Regions from separate parts of the Saccharopolyspora sp. CA-218241 genome, predicted to be linked through region 2. Evidence: riboswitches for the same ligand, from Rfam matches in the RefSeq annotation. Region 2 holds a riboswitch; each other region holds the start of a gene.
The links. A riboswitch is a leader RNA that binds a small molecule or an ion and turns the genes downstream of it on or off. The one in region 2 is predicted to bind cobalamin.

Region 1: another riboswitch for cobalamin. It lies ahead of ACQP0T_RS08210 (ABC transporter substrate-binding protein); the one in region 2 lies ahead of cobN (cobaltochelatase subunit CobN).
Region 3: another riboswitch for cobalamin. It lies ahead of ACQP0T_RS06140 (ribonucleoside-diphosphate reductase subunit alpha); the one in region 2 lies ahead of cobN (cobaltochelatase subunit CobN).

The regions. Positions count from the first base shown of each region.
Region 1 is NZ_CP191860.1:1,679,473-1,682,738, reverse strand. It holds gene ACQP0T_RS08220 (DUF885 domain-containing protein) at 1-773, opposite strand, end outside; gene ACQP0T_RS08215 (DUF3153 domain-containing protein) at 875-1,558, shown strand; cobalamin riboswitch at 1,595-1,778, shown strand; gene ACQP0T_RS08210 (ABC transporter substrate-binding protein) at 1,838-2,839, shown strand; gene ACQP0T_RS08205 (FecCD family ABC transporter permease) at 2,836-3,266, shown strand, end outside.
Region 2 is NZ_CP191860.1:4,553,970-4,557,235, reverse strand. It holds gene ACQP0T_RS21660 (bifunctional 4-hydroxy-2-oxoglutarate aldolase/2-dehydro-3-deoxy-phosphogluconate aldolase) at 1-206, shown strand, start outside; gene ACQP0T_RS21655 (NAD(P)-dependent oxidoreductase) at 206-1,117, shown strand; gene ACQP0T_RS21650 (lasso RiPP family leader peptide-containing protein) at 1,396-1,509, opposite strand; cobalamin riboswitch at 1,786-1,905, shown strand; gene cobN (cobaltochelatase subunit CobN) at 1,957-3,266, shown strand, end outside.
Region 3 is NZ_CP191860.1:1,233,965-1,237,230, forward strand. It holds gene ACQP0T_RS06140 (ribonucleoside-diphosphate reductase subunit alpha) at 1-1,725, opposite strand, end outside; cobalamin riboswitch at 1,831-2,021, opposite strand; gene ACQP0T_RS06145 (glycoside hydrolase family 3 protein) at 2,143-3,266, shown strand, end outside.

The sequences.
Region 1 (3,266 bases), 2.9 Mb from region 2:
CACTCGTAGGCCTCCCGCAGGTCCAGCTGGGCACCGGTGAAGTAGCGGGACCACAGCCGGTAGCGCTGCTCGCCCACCGCGTCGCGCTCCGGCGCCCGCGGCAGCAGCTCGTCGCGCAGGAAGTCGGCCAGCTCGGCGTAGGCACCGGCGGCCGATTCGGCGGCGGCGTCGAGCTCCCGGCGCAGCGCCCCGCCGACCTGCGCCCCGCCGACCTCCGCCCCGGCGACGAGCTCCGCGAAGAACGACTTCGGAGCACCGCGCCCGGACCAGGTGTCGCACTGCGCCGCCACCTTGGCGATCTGCCGCGCCGCCGAGACCGCGCCCCGGCGGGCGCCTTCGGTCAGGCCCGCGCGCAGCGAGCGCACCGACTCGCCGACCTTCGCCAGCCGGGTGGCGATGGTGCGCCAGTCCTGCTCGGTGTCGGTCGGCATCATGTCGAAGACCTGCCGGATGTCCTGCACCGGACTGGCGATCACGTTCAGCGCCGAGAGGTCGGCGTCGGCCTCGTGCAGCTCCAGGTCGACGCCCACCCGCTCCAGCAGCACCGCCTGCGCGACCCGTTCGGCGTCGTCGGCGGGCACGGCCTCGCGCGCCGCCGCGACCGCGCGCCGCGCCGCCTCCGCCCGGGCCCGGTGGCCCTCCGGCGAGTAGTCCGTCATGTCCTCGTCGTGACCCGGCAGCCCGAGGAAGGTGCCGGAAATGGGGTCGAGCGCGGCCAGCTCGTCGACGAACCGGTCGCTGATCTCGTGCACGCCCTGCTGATCAGTCGCCATGCCCGCCCACGCTAGTCGTCGCCCGCCGGAGCCTCATCCGGATTCCTCCGGCGCGGTCGCGCACCCGGCGAAAACCCGCAGCCGGTGCGACGATTCGGCAGGTGGAGCGGACAACGAGCGGTCGTCGAACGGGCCCCGCCCGCGGTGCGGTGCTGGGTCTGCTGCTGGTGCTCGTCGGGATGGTCACCGGCGGCTGCCTGCACGTGAACGCGGCGCTCACGATCGACGGCGAGGACGCCGTCGCGGGTGAGCTGGTGATCACCACGCAGACCGCCGACGGGAAGGTCCCGTTCCAGTTGACCCCGCCCGAGGACCTGGCCGACCAGGTGCGGATCACGCCTTACGCGCAGGGCGACCGGGTCGGCTCGCACCTGTCGTTCCGCGGCCTGAGCTTCGACGAGGTGACCCGGCTGAGCCAGTCGCTCACCCCGGACGACTCGCGCTACCAGTTCCAGCTCTCCCGCAGCGGCTCGCTGGTGATCCTGGAGGCCTCGGCCGACCTCACCCCGCTGGCCAACACCGACTCGTCGGTCGAGGTCAAGGTCAGCGCGCCGGGCGAGATCACCAGCACCAACGGCGAGGAGAGCGCGGGCACGGTCACCTGGGAGCTGGAACCCGGCGAGGTGACCAGGCTCGCGGCGACCTTCCAGTACGCCAGCGCGACCGGCGGCGGCTGGGTCGGCTGGGCGGCGCTGCTGACCGGCGCGACCTTCCTGGTGGCGCTGGTCGTCGCCGCGCTGGCGCTGAGCACGCACCTGCGGGCGCGCGCGGCCGAGGAAGCCTGAGCGCGCACCCCGCAAGGCCACCCGGATCAGACCCCTTAGGGTGAGGCGCGAGCCAGTCGTGCCCGCGGGAGCGGGACGGGGAATCCGGTCGGAAGCCGGAGCTGACGCGCAGCGGTAGGGGTGCTGGGCGAGGACACGTGCCACTGGGCCACCAGGCCCGGGAAGGCTCCTCGCCCGAACGAGCCCGAGCCCGAAGACCTGCTGGCTCGCCGGGACGCACACCGCTTCCCGGCTCGCACCCGGGCTTCGCGACCGAGCCCCGAGCGAAGGACGGTAGTCTTGCGCACCCGCCGCGCGGTGGTCCTGACCAGCCTCGCCACCCTCGCCCTCACCAGTTGCGCCGCACCCGAGGCCGGAGCACCGGCACCCGGCGCCGTGTCCGTGCCCAACTGCGACCGGGAGGTCGTGGTCGAGCAGCCGCCGCAGCGCGCGGTGAGCCTGAACCAGAGCACCACCGAGATCATGCTGTCGCTGGGCCTGCAGGACCGGATGGTCGGCACCGCGACCTGGACCGACCCGGTGGACCCGGACCTGGCCGAAGCCAACGCGCAGGTGCCGAGGCTGGCCGACAACGCCCCGTCGTTCGAGACCGTGCTGAGCACCGAACCGGACATCGTGCTGGGCGCCTACCAAGCCGTCTTCACCGATGAGCGGATCGCCTCGCGGGAGCGCTTCGGGCAGCTCGGCGTGCCGACCTACCTGTCGCCGAGCAACTGCCTGCCGGAGGAGGCGCCGCTGGCCGAACCGGTGGTGCTGGACGACATCTACCGCGAGGTGCGGGAGATCGCGACGCTGTTCGGGGTGCCCGAGCGCGGCGAGGCGCTGATCGCGGACCTGCGCGACCGGGTGTCGGCGGCGCAGCGGAAGGTGGCGGGGCTGGACCTGCCGCCGGAGACCTCCGTGCTGTTCTGGTTCGCCCGCACCGAAACCCCGTACGTGGCGGGCGGCACCGGCGCCCCGGCGATCATGGCGCGCACCCTCGGGGTCCGCGGCACCTACGCCGACCAGCGCTCGATGTGGCCGCAGATCGGCTGGGAGGACATCCTCGCCCGCGACCCCTCGCTGCTGGTGCTCGGTGATCTGACCCGCGACGGCGAGGGCGACTCGTTGCGGGCCAAGGTCGACTTCTTGCGCAGCGACCCGGCCGTCTCCCGGCTCCCGGCGGTGCGCGAGCAGCGCTGGCTGCCGATGACCGGCACGGCGCTGAACGTGAGCCTGCAGACCATCGACGGGATCGAGGCCCTGGCCGACGCGCTGGTCGAGCTGGACCGGCAGCGGTGAGCCGCGCGCCGCGTCCCGGCCGGGCCGCGGGGCTGGTGCTGGTCGGCGTGCCCGCGCTGGTGCTGTCGATCGCCGCGGTGATCACCACCGGACCGGCCGACCTCGGCGTCGCGGAGGTCGTCGAGGTGATCGCCGCCCGGTTCGGCTGGGTCGAGACCGACCTGTCGCGGATAGCGCAGGGCATCGTGTGGGAGCTGCGGTTGCCCCGCGCGCTGCTGGCCGCGCTGTGCGGCGCCGGGCTCGCGGTGTGCGGCGCGGTGCTGCAATCGCTGCTGCGCAACCCGCTCGCGGACCCGTTCCTGCTCGGCGTGTCGGCGGGTGCCTCCACCGGCGCGGTCACGGTGGTGGTCCTCGGCCTCGGCGCCGGGGTGATCGGCCTGACCTCGGGGGCGTTCGTCGGCGCGCTCATCGCCTTCGGCCTGGTGAT
Region 2 (3,266 bases):
CCGCGCAGCTCGGCGCCGGCTGGTTCAGCGCGGTGCTCGGGCCGTTCCCCGACCTCAAGCTGGTCGCCACCGGCGGGATGAACGCGCGCAACGCCGCGGAATTCCTCGCCGCGGGCGCCCGCGCGGTCGCGGTGGGCTCGGCCCTGGACGATCCCGAGCAGCTCCCCGCCCTGGCCGGGTTGTTGCGCGACGGCAGGAGGGCGTAGTGCGGGTGCACGTCGGTCCGGAACCGGCCGCCGAACTCCAGGACGCGGTGCTGGCCGCGGGCGCGGAACTCGCCCCGGCCGCCGAGGCCACCGGGCTGGTGTGGTTCGGCGCCGGGCCGGAGCGGTTCGCCGAGTACGACCACCCGGGGCTGGAATGGGTGCAGTTGCCCGCCGCCGGGATCGAACCGTGGCTCGCGGCGGGCGCGCTGCGCGAGGGCATCACGGTCACCTCGGCCGCGGGCAGCTACGCCGAGACCGTCGCCGAGCACGCCCTCGGGCTGATGCTGGCCGGTGCCCGCGGCCTGCACCAGGCCGCCCGCGCCGAGCGCTGGGACCGCCCGGGGCGGGCGCGCACCCTGTTCGGCGCCACGGTGGGCATCGTCGGCGCGGGCGGCATCGGGCGGGCGCTGATCGGGCTGCTGCGCCCCTTCGGCGTCCGGGTGCTGGCGATCAACCGCTCCGGCCGCCCGGTCGACGGCGCCGAGCGCACCTGGCCCGCCGACGCCCCGGACGCCCTCGGCACCCTGCTGGAGCGGTCGGATCACGTGGTGGTCGCGGCTCCGGCCACCGCCGCCACCGCCGCGCTGATCGACGCCGCCGCGCTGGCGCGGATGAAGGACGACGCCTGGCTGATCAACGTGGCCCGCGGCTCGCTGGTCGACACCGGCGCGCTGGTCGAGGCCCTGGACGCCGGGCGGATCGGCGGGGCCGCGCTGGACGTCACCGACCCGGAGCCGCTGCCGGACGGACACCCGCTGTTCGGCCACCCGCGCGCCCTGATCACCCCGCACTCGGCGAACCCGAAGCCGCTGCTGCTCCCGGCGCTGGCCCGCCGGGTGCGGGACAACGTGCGGCGGCGCCTGGCGGGCGAGCCGCTGATCGGCGTCGTCGACCTCGAAGCCGGGTACTGACCGCTCCGGGGGACGACCGGGGCCCGGCCCCTCGGGCGGGAGCCGGACCCCTGGCCTCGATCAGGAGGCTTTTCAGAATGCGGCGGAGCCGCATTGCGGTGAGGCACGCAACTTGCACCGCGGCCCGTGCTCGGACGGTGCCGCTCAGCGATCTTCTCGCGAGGACAGCCGTGACGCCGTGTACGAAGTGGGTACATCAGGAACGGCTCCCGGAGCGAGTGGGCCGCTGAGGTCCCGCTACCGGCACCGCCACGCAGACCATTGGCGAAAGCGATCCTTCAGGGCAGGAAGTAGCCGTTGCCGTCGACGTACTCGCCGCTGCCACCGAGGGTGTCGGCGGTGAACTCGCCCAGCTCGGCCAGTTCGGGGGTGCGGTAGGTGGTCTCGGTCATGGTCGTCGCCTCCATGTCGTTGACGTGGCGCCCGCCGCGGGCACCTGCCCCTGTGATCGGCGGCGTCCCGGACGCCTTGAGGTCCCCGCGGCGGGGGTTCACCCGGGTTCCGCAGCACGACTACTCGGCCGTGCCTCCTGGTCCCTGCTCCGCCGGCGTGTCCGGGGGGCGCGCGGGAGGCGGCCCGGAGGGCTGCCGGGTGCGGGGTGAACGACGTCTCACGGCGGGCGCGCCGGTGGCCGTTAGGATGATCGGCGTCAGACGGCGGTGACGCGGAGGAACCCGGTGCGAAACCGGGGCGGTCGCGCCACTGTGACCGGGGAGCGCACTCCGACGAGCCACGGCCCGCACGGGCCGGAAGGCGGGGCCGCGCGCCGATCCGGGAGCCAGGACACTCCGGCCGCCGTGGATCCCGATCGGGGCGCGCACCCCGAGGAAGGACGCGCCGTGTCCGACGCTGCCCGCACCACCAGGATCCTGCTGCTGTCCACGGCGGACACCGATCTGCTGGCCGCCAGGGCCTCCGGTGCCGACTACGCGGTGGCCAACCCGTCCCGGGTCGCCGCCGAGGACGTCCCCGACCTGCTCACCGGGGTCGATCTCGTGGTGGTCCGGCTGCTCGGCGGCAAGCGCGCCTGGGCCGAAGGGCTGGAGGCGGTGCTGGCCTCGGGCCTGCCGACCGTCGCGCTCAGCGGCGAGTCCACCCCGGACGCCGAGCTGATGGCGCTGTCCACCGTCCCGGCCGGGGTCGCCACCCAGGCGCTGACCTACCTGGTCGAAGGCGGACCGGGCAACCTCGGGCAGCTCGCCCGGTTCCTGTCCGACACGGTGCTGCTGACCGGCGACGGCTTCGAGCTGCCGGAGCGGATGCCGGAGTTCGGCCCGCACGGCGAGCGGGCGCACGACCCGGCGCGGCCCACCGTGGGCATCGTCTTCTACCGGGCGCACGCGCTGGCGGGCAACACCGGGTTCGTCGACACCCTCGCCGACCAGGTCGAGCGGGCCGGGGCCAACGCGCTGCCGGTGTTCTGCGGCTCCCTGCGCGGGCTGTCCGACGCCGCCGGGCTGCGCGACCTGCTCGGCGGCTGCGACGTGCTGGTGGCCACGGTGCTCGCCGCGGGCGGCTCGGTGGCCGCCGACGCCAGCGCGGGCGGCGACGAGGACTCCTGGGATGCCGGGGCGCTGGCCGAGCTGGACATCCCGGTGCTGCAAGGGCTCTGCCTCACCACCAGCCGCGCCACCTGGGAGGGCAGCGACGCCGCGCTGTCGCCGATGGACGCCGCGATGCAGGTCGCGGTGCCGGAGTTCGACGGCCGGCTGATCAGCGTGCCCTTCTCCTTCAAGGAGGCCGGGGACGACGGCATCCCGGTCTACCTGGCCGATCCCGAACGCGCCCGGCGGGTCGCGGGCACCGCCACCGCGCTGGCCCGGCTTCGGCGCACCGCCGACTCGGACAAGAAGCTGGCCGTGGTGCTGTCGTCCTACCCGACCAAGCACTCCCGGGTGGGCAACGCGGTCGGCCTGGACACCCCCGCCTCGGCGGTGGTGCTGCTGCACGCCCTGGCCGAGGCCGGGTACGACCTCGGCGGCCTGGACCTGTCCGGGGTGGACGGCGACGGGCTGATCCACCGGCTGATCGCCGCGGGCGGCCACGACGTCGAATGGCTCACCGACGACCAGATGTCGCAGGCCGCGATCCGCGTCCCGGCGCCCCGCTACCGGGAGTGGTTCGACGCGCTGCCCACCGCGCTGCGCGA
Region 3 (3,266 bases), 2.6 Mb from region 2:
GTCGATCGGCAGCACGCCCCGGCTCCACAGCGACCCGTCGTAGGACTCGTAGCGCCCGCGTTCGGCGGCGAGCTCGCTGGAAGCGGCGATGGCGTGGTAGCTGATCAGCTCCATGCTGCGGTCGGCGAACTCCACCGCCTCGGCCGAGGCCATCGGGATGCGCTGGGCGAACAGCGCGTCGGCGTGCCCCATCAGGCCGAGGCCGACCGGCCGGTGCCGCAGGTTCGACCGGCGGGCCTCCGGGATCGTGTAGAAGTTGATGTCGATCACGTTGTCGAGCATCCGCACCGCGGTGCGCACGGTGCGCCGCAGCCGCGCCGCGTCGATGCCGTCGGGACCGACGTGCTGGGCCAGGTTCACCGACCCCAGGTTGCACACCGCGACCTCGTCGGCGCTGGTGTTGAGGGTGATCTCGGTGCACAGGTTGGAGGAGTGGACCACGCCGGCGTGCTGCTGCGGCGACCGCAGGTTGCACGGGTCCTTGAAGGTGATCCACGGGTGCCCGGTCTCGAACAGCATGGTGAGCATCCGGCGCCACAGGTCCACCGCGCGGACCCGGCGGAACACGGCGATCTCGCCCCGGTCGGCCGCCTGTTCGTAGGCCCGGTAGCGCTCGGCGAACGCGGTGCCGTAGAGGTCGTGCAGATCGGGCGTCTCGTCGGGGGAGAACAGCGTCCACTGCTCGTCGGCCTCGACGCGGCGCAGGAACTCGTCGGGCACCCAGTTCGCGGTGTTCATGTCGTGGGTGCGCCTGCGGTCGTCGCCGGTGTTCTTGCGCAGGTCGAGGAATTCCTCGACGTCGATGTGCCAGGTCTCCAGGTAGGCGCAGACCGCGCCCTTGCGCTTGCCGCCCTGGTTGACCGCGACCGCGGTGTCGTTGGCGATCTTGAGGAACGGCACCACGCCCTGCGAGTTGCCGTTGGTGCCGCGGATGTGCGCGCCGATGCCGCGCACCGGCGTCCAGTCGTTGCCGAGCCCGCCCGCGTACTTCGACAGCAGGGCGTTGTTGCTGATCGAGTGGAAGATCGCGGCGAGGTCGTCGTCCACCGTGGTCAGGAAGCACGACGAGAGCTGCGGGCGGGTGGTCCCGGCGTTGAACAGGGTCGGCGTCGAGCACATGAAGTCCATCGAGGACAGCAGCTCGTAGAACTCGATCGCCCGCGCCTCGCGGTCGTCCTCGCGCAGCGCCAGGCCCATCGCGACCCGCATGAAGAACGCCTGCGGCAGTTCGTAGCGGGTGCCGCCGACGTGCAGGAAGTAGCGGTCGTAGAGGGTCTGCAGGCCGAGGAACCCGAAGGCGAGGTCGCGGTCGGGCAGCAGGGCGCGGCCGAGCCGGTCCAGGTCGAACGAGGCCAGTTCCGGGGCGAGCTGACCGGCGTCGACGCCGAAGCGCACGTAGTCGGCGAAGTAGCCCGGGTACCGGTCGCGCATCTCGACCTGGTCGGCTTCCCGCGGCTGTCCGGCCAGCAGGCTCAGCACTTCGCGGCGCAGCTTGTCCAGCAGCAGCCGGGCGGTGACCGCGGAGTAGTTCGGTTCGACTTCGACCAGGGTGCGCGCGGCCATGATCTGCGCCAGCGCGAGTTCGTCACCGCTGATGCCGTCGTAGATGGTGCGCTGGACCTCGGCCAGCACGGCGTCGGCCGATACCCCGGTCAGGCCGTCGCACGCCTGCTGGACCACGGTGGACACCCGGGTCCAGGTCGGGGTGGCGAGTGTTGCGGTCACTTGGGCTCTCTCCCTCGCGAGCTCGGTGGACCACGACGGCGCACGGGGAGACCGCGGGGCGGTCGTCCGCGTGGACCCGCCCTCGAGGTCCCGGACAGGCACGCGCGCGGCGTGCCACCGGTGGCAGGTCTTCGGACTCACGGGCGGCCTACTGGTCGTGGCTTCCCAGGCTCGACGAGCCCAGTGCCGGATACGACGGTCGTTCCCGTTCACCGCTGCGGGGCAGTCCCGGACTCGCACCGGGTTCCCTCTTCGCCACCGGATCGCTCCGGTGGACCACCAGCGGGCCACACACTACATCTTGGGTCGACTCCTCTTTCGGATGGCCACATACCGGTGTGTCGGGCTTCCGGTCGACACACCCCGACCGGTCGCCGAGACTGGCGGGGCGGACCACGGGGAGAGGGGGATCCCGGCATGGGGGCCGTCGACGAGGCCGACTTGCGCAGGCTGCTCGCCCAGCTCAGCGTCGCGGACAAGGTCCGGTTGCTGACCGGGGCGGACCTGTGGACGCTGCACCCGCTCCCGGAGATCGGGCTGCGCCCGCTGGTGCTCTCCGACGGTCCGCACGGCGTGCGCGGCCCCACCTTCGACGAGCGCGACGCCTCGCTCCTGCTGCCGGTGGCCTCGGCGCTGGCCGCCACCTGGGACCGGGCGGCCGCGCGCACCGCGGGCGAGCTGCTCGGCGACGAGGCCCGCAGGCGCGGCGTGCACGTGGTGCTCGCGCCGACCGTCAACCTGCACCGCACCCCGTTCTCGGGCCGGCACTTCGAGAACTTCTCCGAGGACCCGCTGCTGGTCGCCGCGATGGGCGCCGAGGTCGTCGCGGGCGTCCAGTCCCGCGACGTGGCCGCCACGCCGAAGCACTTCGCGGCCAACGACAGCGAGACCGAACGGCTGTCCTACGACGTGCGGGTGGACGAGCGGACGCTGCGGGACGTCTACCTCGCCCCGTTCGAGCGGATCATCGCCGAAGCCGGGCCGTGGGCGCTGATGGCCGCCTGCAACTCGGTCCTCGGCCGGTCCATGACCGAGAACTCCTGGCTGCTCAACGACGTGCTCAAGGGCGAGTGGGACTGGGACGGCGCGGTGGTGTCGGACTGGTTCGCCACCCGCTCGGTGGAGGCCGCGGCGCTGGGCGGGCTGGACCTGGCCATGCCCGGGCCCGGCGGGCCGTGGCGGGAGCTGGGCGCCGCGGTGGAGGGCAACCGGGTGCCGGAATCCGTGCTCGACGACAAGGTGCTGCGGCTGCTGCGGCTGGCCGCCCGCACCGGGGCGCTCGGCCCGGAACGCGCGGAACCCGGTCCACCGCCGGAATCCGCCCGGCCCGCCCTCCGCGACCTGGCCACCCGCGGTTTCGTGCTGCTGCGCAACGAACCGGTGGACGGCGCGCCGCTGCTGCCGGTGCCGGGCGAGGTGTCCCGGATCGCGGTGATCGGGGAGAACGCGCTGCTGCCCGTGGTGCAGGGCGGTGGTTTCTCGCGCGTCAGCCCGCCGCACGTGGTCACCCCGCTGGACGGGGTGCGCGCCGCGTTCCCCGC